DNA from 2 places in the Microbulbifer discodermiae genome. Region 2 is predicted to be linked to the other one. Evidence: predicted binding sites of a transcription regulator. Region 2 holds the regulator's gene; the other holds the start of a gene.
What was found. The regulator LexA, encoded in region 2, represses DNA repair genes until DNA is damaged. The targets are predictions, from matches to a motif close to ACTGTNTNTANANACAGT.
Positions count from the first base shown of each region.

Region 1 (3,408 bases), on a different contig from region 2:
CCGACAAATACCTGCAGGACCTCTCCGCAAAACACACACTCAAGTCCAAGGCACCGATTCTGATCAGCAATGTGAACCTGGTGGACGTAGAAGCGGGCAAGCTGTTGGAACAGCGCCACCTGCTGATCGAGAATGGCAAGATCACCCGCATGAGCATCGCGCCGATCCGGTTGCCCGGAATTACCCGTATCGACGGGCGCGGCAGGACCCTGATCCCCGGGCTCTGGGACATGCACAGTCACCTCTCCCCCACAGATGGTGTGCTGAATATGGCCGCCGGCGTGATCAACGTAAGGGACCTGGGCAACACCCACGACAATATCATGCGCATCGAGCGGCTCTTCTCCTCCGGCCAGATAATCGGCGGCGATGTCTATCGCGCCGGGTTTATGGACCGGGAAAGTGAAAACGCCATGCGCATGGGCAAGACCACCACCAGCCTTGAGCAGGCCAAGGAAATAGTCGACTGGTATGCCGACCGCGGCTATATGCAGATCAAAACCTACAGCTCCATGGAACCGGAGTGGATAGCCCCCCTGGCCGAGCATATTCACAGCCGCGGTCTGCGCCTGTCCGGCCATATCCCCGCCTTTATGACCGCCGAGGAGGCAGTGGATGCGGGCTTCGACGAAATCCAGCATATCAACATGCTGTTTCTCAATTTCATGGGCGCCATAGACACACGCAAACGGCTGCGCTTTACCGAAGTCGGCGAACACGCCCACGAACTGGATTTAAACAGCAAAGAAGTGGCACGCTTCCTGGACAAGCTGGCCCGCAAAGGCACAGTCGTGGACACCACCACCACCGTATTCAGCTCCATGCTGCTGCGCCAGCCAGGTAAGCTGGACCCGGAATTTGCCGCTATCGCCGATCATTTGCCCATCAATGTGCGCCGCCAGTTTATTGGCGCGGAACTGGATGTAAAACCGGAGCACCGGGAGGACTACGACCTGTCCGCCCAGGCGTTGCTGAACATGGTGCGCAAGCTCCACGAGCACAGGGTGCCGATGGTGGCGGGGAGCGACGGCATCCCCGGTTTCACCCTGCTGCGGGAGCTGGAACTCTACGCCAAGGCCGGCATCCCCAATGCAGACGTATTGCGCACCGCCACGCTGGTGCCCGCCAGCCTGGTGGGCAAACTGAACACAGGGGGCACTATTTCCGTCGGCAAGGACGCGGACCTGGTACTGCTGGACGGCAACCCGTTGGAGGACATCAGTGCGCTGCGCCGCACCGCACTGGTGATCGAGGGGCAGAACCTCTACCGGCCGGACCAGCTGTACAGCGCGCTGGGCATTGAGCCATTCCACCCCTCAGTGCCGGTGTCACTGGACCAGCCGGGGGGCACCGCCATCAATTGATTACTCCGGGCACCGGTAGAGGAGGGAATCAGGCCCGCGGCAGGGTGACGCCGCGCTGGCCCTGGTATTTGCCGCCGCGGTCCCGGTAGGACACATCGCAGACCTCATCGGACTCGAAGAACAGCATCTGCGCCACGCCCTCGTGGGCATAGATCTTCGCCGGCAGGTTGGTGGTGTTGGAGAATTCGAGGGTCACATGCCCCTCCCACTCCGGCTCCAGTGGCGTCACATTGACGATAATGCCGCAGCGGGCATAGGTGGACTTGCCCAGGCAGATGGTCAGCACCGAGCGCGGGATACGGAAGTATTCCACCGTGCGCGCCAGCGCAAAGGAGTTGGGCGGAATAATGCAGGAGTCCCCCTCCACATCCACGAAGCTGTTCTCGTCGAAGGTCTTGGGGTCCACGGTGGCGGAGTGGACATTGGTGAAAATCTTGAACTCACCGGCGCAGCGCACATCGTAGCCGTAGCTGGAGGTGCCGTAGGAGATCAGCCGCTCACCATCGCCGTTGCGGCGCACCTGGCCCGGCTCGAAAGGCTCGATCATACCCTGCTGCTCGGCCATCCGGCGTATCCATTTATCGGACTTGATACTCACTCCGCCCCCTTCGAGTCGCTTCTGCTGGCCAGTAAAGAGGCCGAATCATAGCGGGTTTGCGGCGGGCACAAAAGTGCCAGCGCCGGCGGCTAATTGCCGATCGGGTGAAGGCCACCGCCACTAGCGTCACCCGGCGCTTGCCGCCCCGAATGAACTACTGTATAAAAGAACAGTTACTACTGTATATAAATATAGTATTTTATTCCCGGGGCACAAGGCGAGGACGTCAGTGTGAACAGTGCAGAAAACCTCATACAGAACAAGGTGTTAAAGCAACAGCGTCTGCGCCGGCTGCTGGACCGGGCAGATATCTGGCAGGCCGCCAATGAACAGCGGCGCCCGCGCAACGGCATTACCACCGGCTACCGGAGCCTGGATGCCCTGCTCAGCGGACACGGCTGGCCCCGCGGTGCCACCACCGAATTACTGGCGGACCAGTCCGGCATCGGCGAGCTGAGCCTGCTGCTGCCCGCACTGGCGGAGCTGACCCGGGACGGGCAGATGGTGGTGCTGGTGAACCCGCCGCATATCCCCTATGCCCCGGCACTGGCCGCCGCCGGCGTACAGCTGGACAGGCTGCTGATACTGCACCCCCGCGGTCAGCGGGATCAGCTCTGGGCCATGGAGCAGTCGCTGCAGGCCGGCTGCTGTGGCGCGCTGCTCAGCTGGCAGCCATCCCGGGAAGCGACCGACAGGGATTTGCGTCGCCTGCAGATAGCCGCCCGCCAGGGCGACTGTCTGCACTTCCATTTTCGCCCCGGCAGCTGCGCCGCTGCGCCATCGCCCGCCAGCCTGCGGCTGCAGCTGAGCAGCGACGGCGAACAGCTCACCCTGCAACTGCTAAAACAGCTGGGCGGACACTCGGGCCAGCGCCTGCAGCTGCCCCGCAGTCCCGACCTGATCCGTCGCGACCAGCCGCTGCACTGAGGGAGTCCATCACCATGCTCTGGCTGTGCATACAGTTCCCCAGGCTGCCCCTGGAAACCCTTACCCGCGCCCAGCACAACCGCACAGAGACGCTTCCCCAAGCGGTGGTGGAAAAACAGCTGGTGGTGGATGCCAACGGCCCCGCCCGGCAGCGCGGTGTCGAGACCGGTCTCACCGTCGCCACCGCCTGCGCCCTCTGCAGCGACCTCTCCCTGCTCACCCGGGACACGGAGCGGGAGGCGCAGCTGCTGCGGGAACTGGCCCAGTGGGGTTACAGCTTCACCCCGGTGGTCTCCCCCCAGGCGGCCGGCGCCATCGCCGACGGCGACATGCAACACGCCAGCCTGCAGCTGGAACTGAGCGGCTGTCTCAAAGCCAGGGGCGGCCTGCAGCCGCTGTTGCAACAACTGCGGCGCGAGCTGCGGCAGATGCGTATCAGCGCCCGCATGGGTCTGGGTCACAGCCCCAGTGCCGCACGGATGCTCAGCCAGTTGCCGGAGCACAGTCAGTGGCTGCGGG
Region 1 is NZ_JBFLAB010000001.1:27,892-31,299, forward strand. Features, by position in the region: gene AB1S50_RS00095 (amidohydrolase family protein) at 1-1,364, shown strand, start outside; gene dcd (dCTP deaminase) at 1,393-1,962, opposite strand; gene imuA (translesion DNA synthesis-associated protein ImuA) at 2,194-2,889, shown strand; gene AB1S50_RS00110 (Y-family DNA polymerase) at 2,904-3,408, shown strand, end outside.
Region 1: a site for LexA is predicted at 2,141-2,158, ahead of imuA (translesion DNA synthesis-associated protein ImuA). Genes of this name have one in related genera too.

Region 2 (3,408 bases):
GAACAACACTTCTGCCGCATCCAGAATTCGGGTAACGGTGTCCGGCTGGCTCATGAAATTCAAACCACCAATTAAAACAGTTGTTCGGTTCTGATGCAGATTAGCATAACCCGCCCACCCTGTGGCCACTAGCGGCGCCGGGCAGTAATATCAACACCCGCAGCCTGCTGTCCCGAACAGGGATGTTCGGGTCGCGAATCGAGTATGTAACTGCTTGATTTGTAGTGGAGGGCTTGCGGACCTGCGTCGCAAACCAGGGTTGCGGAAAGCCAGGGAGGGTCTTTTCAACAAGCTGTTAGGGGCAGTCGGGATAGAAAGAGCCTCACAGGAAGCCAGGACAGGAACAGGGGCTCTGAAGGCTGGACAGGTGCACTACCAGAACCTGCCATCACCGGGCCTGAAACCGTGCACGCAAATGGCAGCATGCAATATCCGCCGAGGTCACAAACCAACTGGAGCTGCCGCTATAACATCCGTGGCTTTTCGGACAAATTCCGCCCTCAGCTGGCGGCCCGCCGCCAACCAATGGATCGCTGGCACTTGGTGGGGAACTGCTATTCCCGCTCGCGAATATAATGGAGAATCAGCTCCGCGGCCTCATCCACTGTATCCACAGTTCTGAACAGATCCAGGTCAGTGGCATCGATGCAGTGGCGCTCCAGCACCGTGTCCACCAGCCAGTCCCGCAGTCCCGACCAGTAACTTTTACCTACCAGCACAATCGGAAAGCGCCGCACCTTCTGCGTCTGTACCAGGGTCAATGCCTCGAACAGCTCATCCAGAGTTCCATAACCCCCGGGCATGCCGACAAAGCCAACGGCGTGTTTAACAAACATAAATTTACGTACAAAAAAGTAGCGAAAATTCAGGCTGATATCCTGATAGGGGTTTGGTAACTGTTCAAACGGCAGTTCAATATTCAAACCGATAGACTTGCCCTTCTGGGGGTAGGCGCCGCGATTACACGCTTCCATCAAACCCGGCCCACCACCGGTAATCACCGGTACTCCCTCCGCGGCCAGCAATTCTCCCAACCTGACAGCCTGTTGGTACTCAGCACTATCCTCGGTAAATCTCGCCCCACCGAAAACAGTCACGGCGCCGTTCAGAGCAATCAGCCGCTCGATCCCGTCCACCAGTTCCGATTGGATGCGCAGAACGCGCCACGCTTCGGGCATTTTCGCATCAAGCATTGTTATAGTTCCTTTCTTGTCGCGCAATTAAACGCAAATTTTACAACCTGTCCCGTTCCACTTTAGCAGCAGTTAGCCGTCGGGCGCCAAACATTGCGCAGCAGGCAAATCTGTATATAATCACAGCAACTGTATATAAATACAGAAACACGACAGGTGATCACATGACCAACCTCACTGCCCGTCAGGCGCAAGTACTGGAATTGATCAAGTCCTATCTGGACGAGACCGGATACCCCCCAACCCGCGCTGAAATCGCCCAGGAACTGGGTTTTCGCTCCCCCAATGCGGCGGAGGAGCACCTCAAAGCGTTGGCGCGCAAGGGGGCTATCGAGATGGTGGCCGGTGCTTCGCGCGGAATCCGCATTCCCGACTACCAGCCAGGCTTGCCGGTTGTGGGCCGGGTGGCAGCCGGCAATCCCATTCTGGCGGAGGAGAACATCGAGGATTACTGCGAATTGCCTTCAGACTTTTTCCACCCCCCGGCGGACTATCTGCTGCGGGTCCACGGCATGAGTATGCGCGGCGCGGGGATTTTGGACGGCGATCTGCTGGCGGTGCAGCGCACTGACCAGGTACGCAATGGCCAGATAGTGGTGGCGCGCATTGAGGACGAGGTGACCGTCAAGCGATTTCGGCGCAAAGGCAATCAGGCAATGGTCCAGCTACTGCCGGAGAACGAGGATTTTGACGTGATCCAGGTGGACATGCGGGACAAAAATTTTGCCATCGAAGGGTTGGCTGTAGGCGTGATACGACAGAGCCCCTGAGCTTTACAAGTGGAGGCGGCCTGTCCGCCCACCCTTGCCTTGCGCTCCCTAGCCGGGATGCCGTACTGACGGGTATTGTTCACCCTCAATGGATGGTGTGGTTGACCGGCTCCACTTCCTCTTCATCGATAAAGTCCACATCCGAATCGCCGATATTCTGCACCGCCTCGATACCCGCTTCCAGCATTGCGCGCGCAATGATGATTTTGTGCTCGCGCAAAAAGTGCAGACTCTCCTCCGAAAAGTGAATGCGCACCAGCGGGTCCTCCCTGTGGCCGGCGCGGCGCAGCGCTATATCGCCATTGGCCAGCTCAATGATTTCAAACGTTTCGGAGGACATGCAATTCTCCCCTTTTGACACGGCATCTTGTGGGGCAGTGTAACATACGGGGGGGCAGTCGTTCACGACAGATCCGTGTAAAGACTCTGGGGATGGAAAGCGGACGGCGGAGTTACCACTCCTCGGTATGGGCCCGGTGCCTCTGTACCAGCTCTTGCAACGCCAGGTGCCAGGCCCGCAACCTAACGTCGTTCAGTGATTCGGGATTGGCCGTCGCACGATTACCGGTGGAAATAAGATCAACACCCACCTGCGCCCCGGCGTTAGCCTTCCCCGGGCGCCACAGCAACCGCCAGCAGGCCAACAGCTGGGACAACCAGCTGCAGGGATCCTCCTCCAGGGCGATAAGCTCAGCCACTTCCCCACTGGCTTTAGCGCTGGCTTGCAGGCGCTGCTGCAGCTCTGCGGCGGATTGAGGCTCCAGGCCCAGCTGCAATTGAAACGACAGCTCTGCCAGATAAGCCAGGTATGCCCTCCACAGCTGCATCAGTGCCGCCTCCCGCAGTGCCGCGGCCTGCAACCCCTGGGCCGGCCGCCCCGCCAACAGCAGCTCGCTCTTGCGCAGCGCCGAGGTTACAGTGCCGGTATAGGGATTGCTCATCCGGAACGGGAGGCCGATTTCCTCTTGGCCGCCGGCTTGCGCTTTGCCGCCGGACTCTTGCTACCGGCCTCCGCCTGCCACCGGCCGTCGCGATAAAAAGCTCGCCAGCCCGTCGCCTTGCCGTCCTCCTCGGACTGCACATACTGCTCCTGGGTCTTGCGGCTAAAGCGCACTACCGTATCGCGTCCCTGATCGTCTTCAGTGGGTGCGGAAAAGAGAAAACTGTACTTGGGATCTATCTCGCTCTGGTGTGGCAGCAGTTCCTTGACCAAAGGTGCCCGGGTCTCGCGCTTGCGCGGGAACTGGCTGGCGGCCAGGAACAGTCCCGATGCGCCATCGCGCAAAATATAATGGTCGTCCACTTTTGCGCACGCCAGCTCGGGCATGGGTACCGGGTCCATTTTTGGCGGCGCCGGCTGCCCGCTCTTGAGCAGCTTGCGGGTGTTTTTACAGTTCTCGTTGGTGCACGCAAAATACTTGCCAAAGCGACCCGGCTTCAGCTGC
Region 2 is NZ_JBFLAB010000004.1:26,724-30,131, forward strand. Features, by position in the region: gene AB1S50_RS02165 (TetR/AcrR family transcriptional regulator) at 1-54, opposite strand, end outside; gene AB1S50_RS02170 (LOG family protein) at 555-1,193, opposite strand; gene lexA (transcriptional repressor LexA) at 1,358-1,963, shown strand; gene AB1S50_RS02180 (hypothetical protein) at 2,049-2,303, opposite strand; gene AB1S50_RS02185 (DUF6586 family protein) at 2,416-2,904, opposite strand; gene topA (type I DNA topoisomerase) at 2,901-3,408, opposite strand, start outside.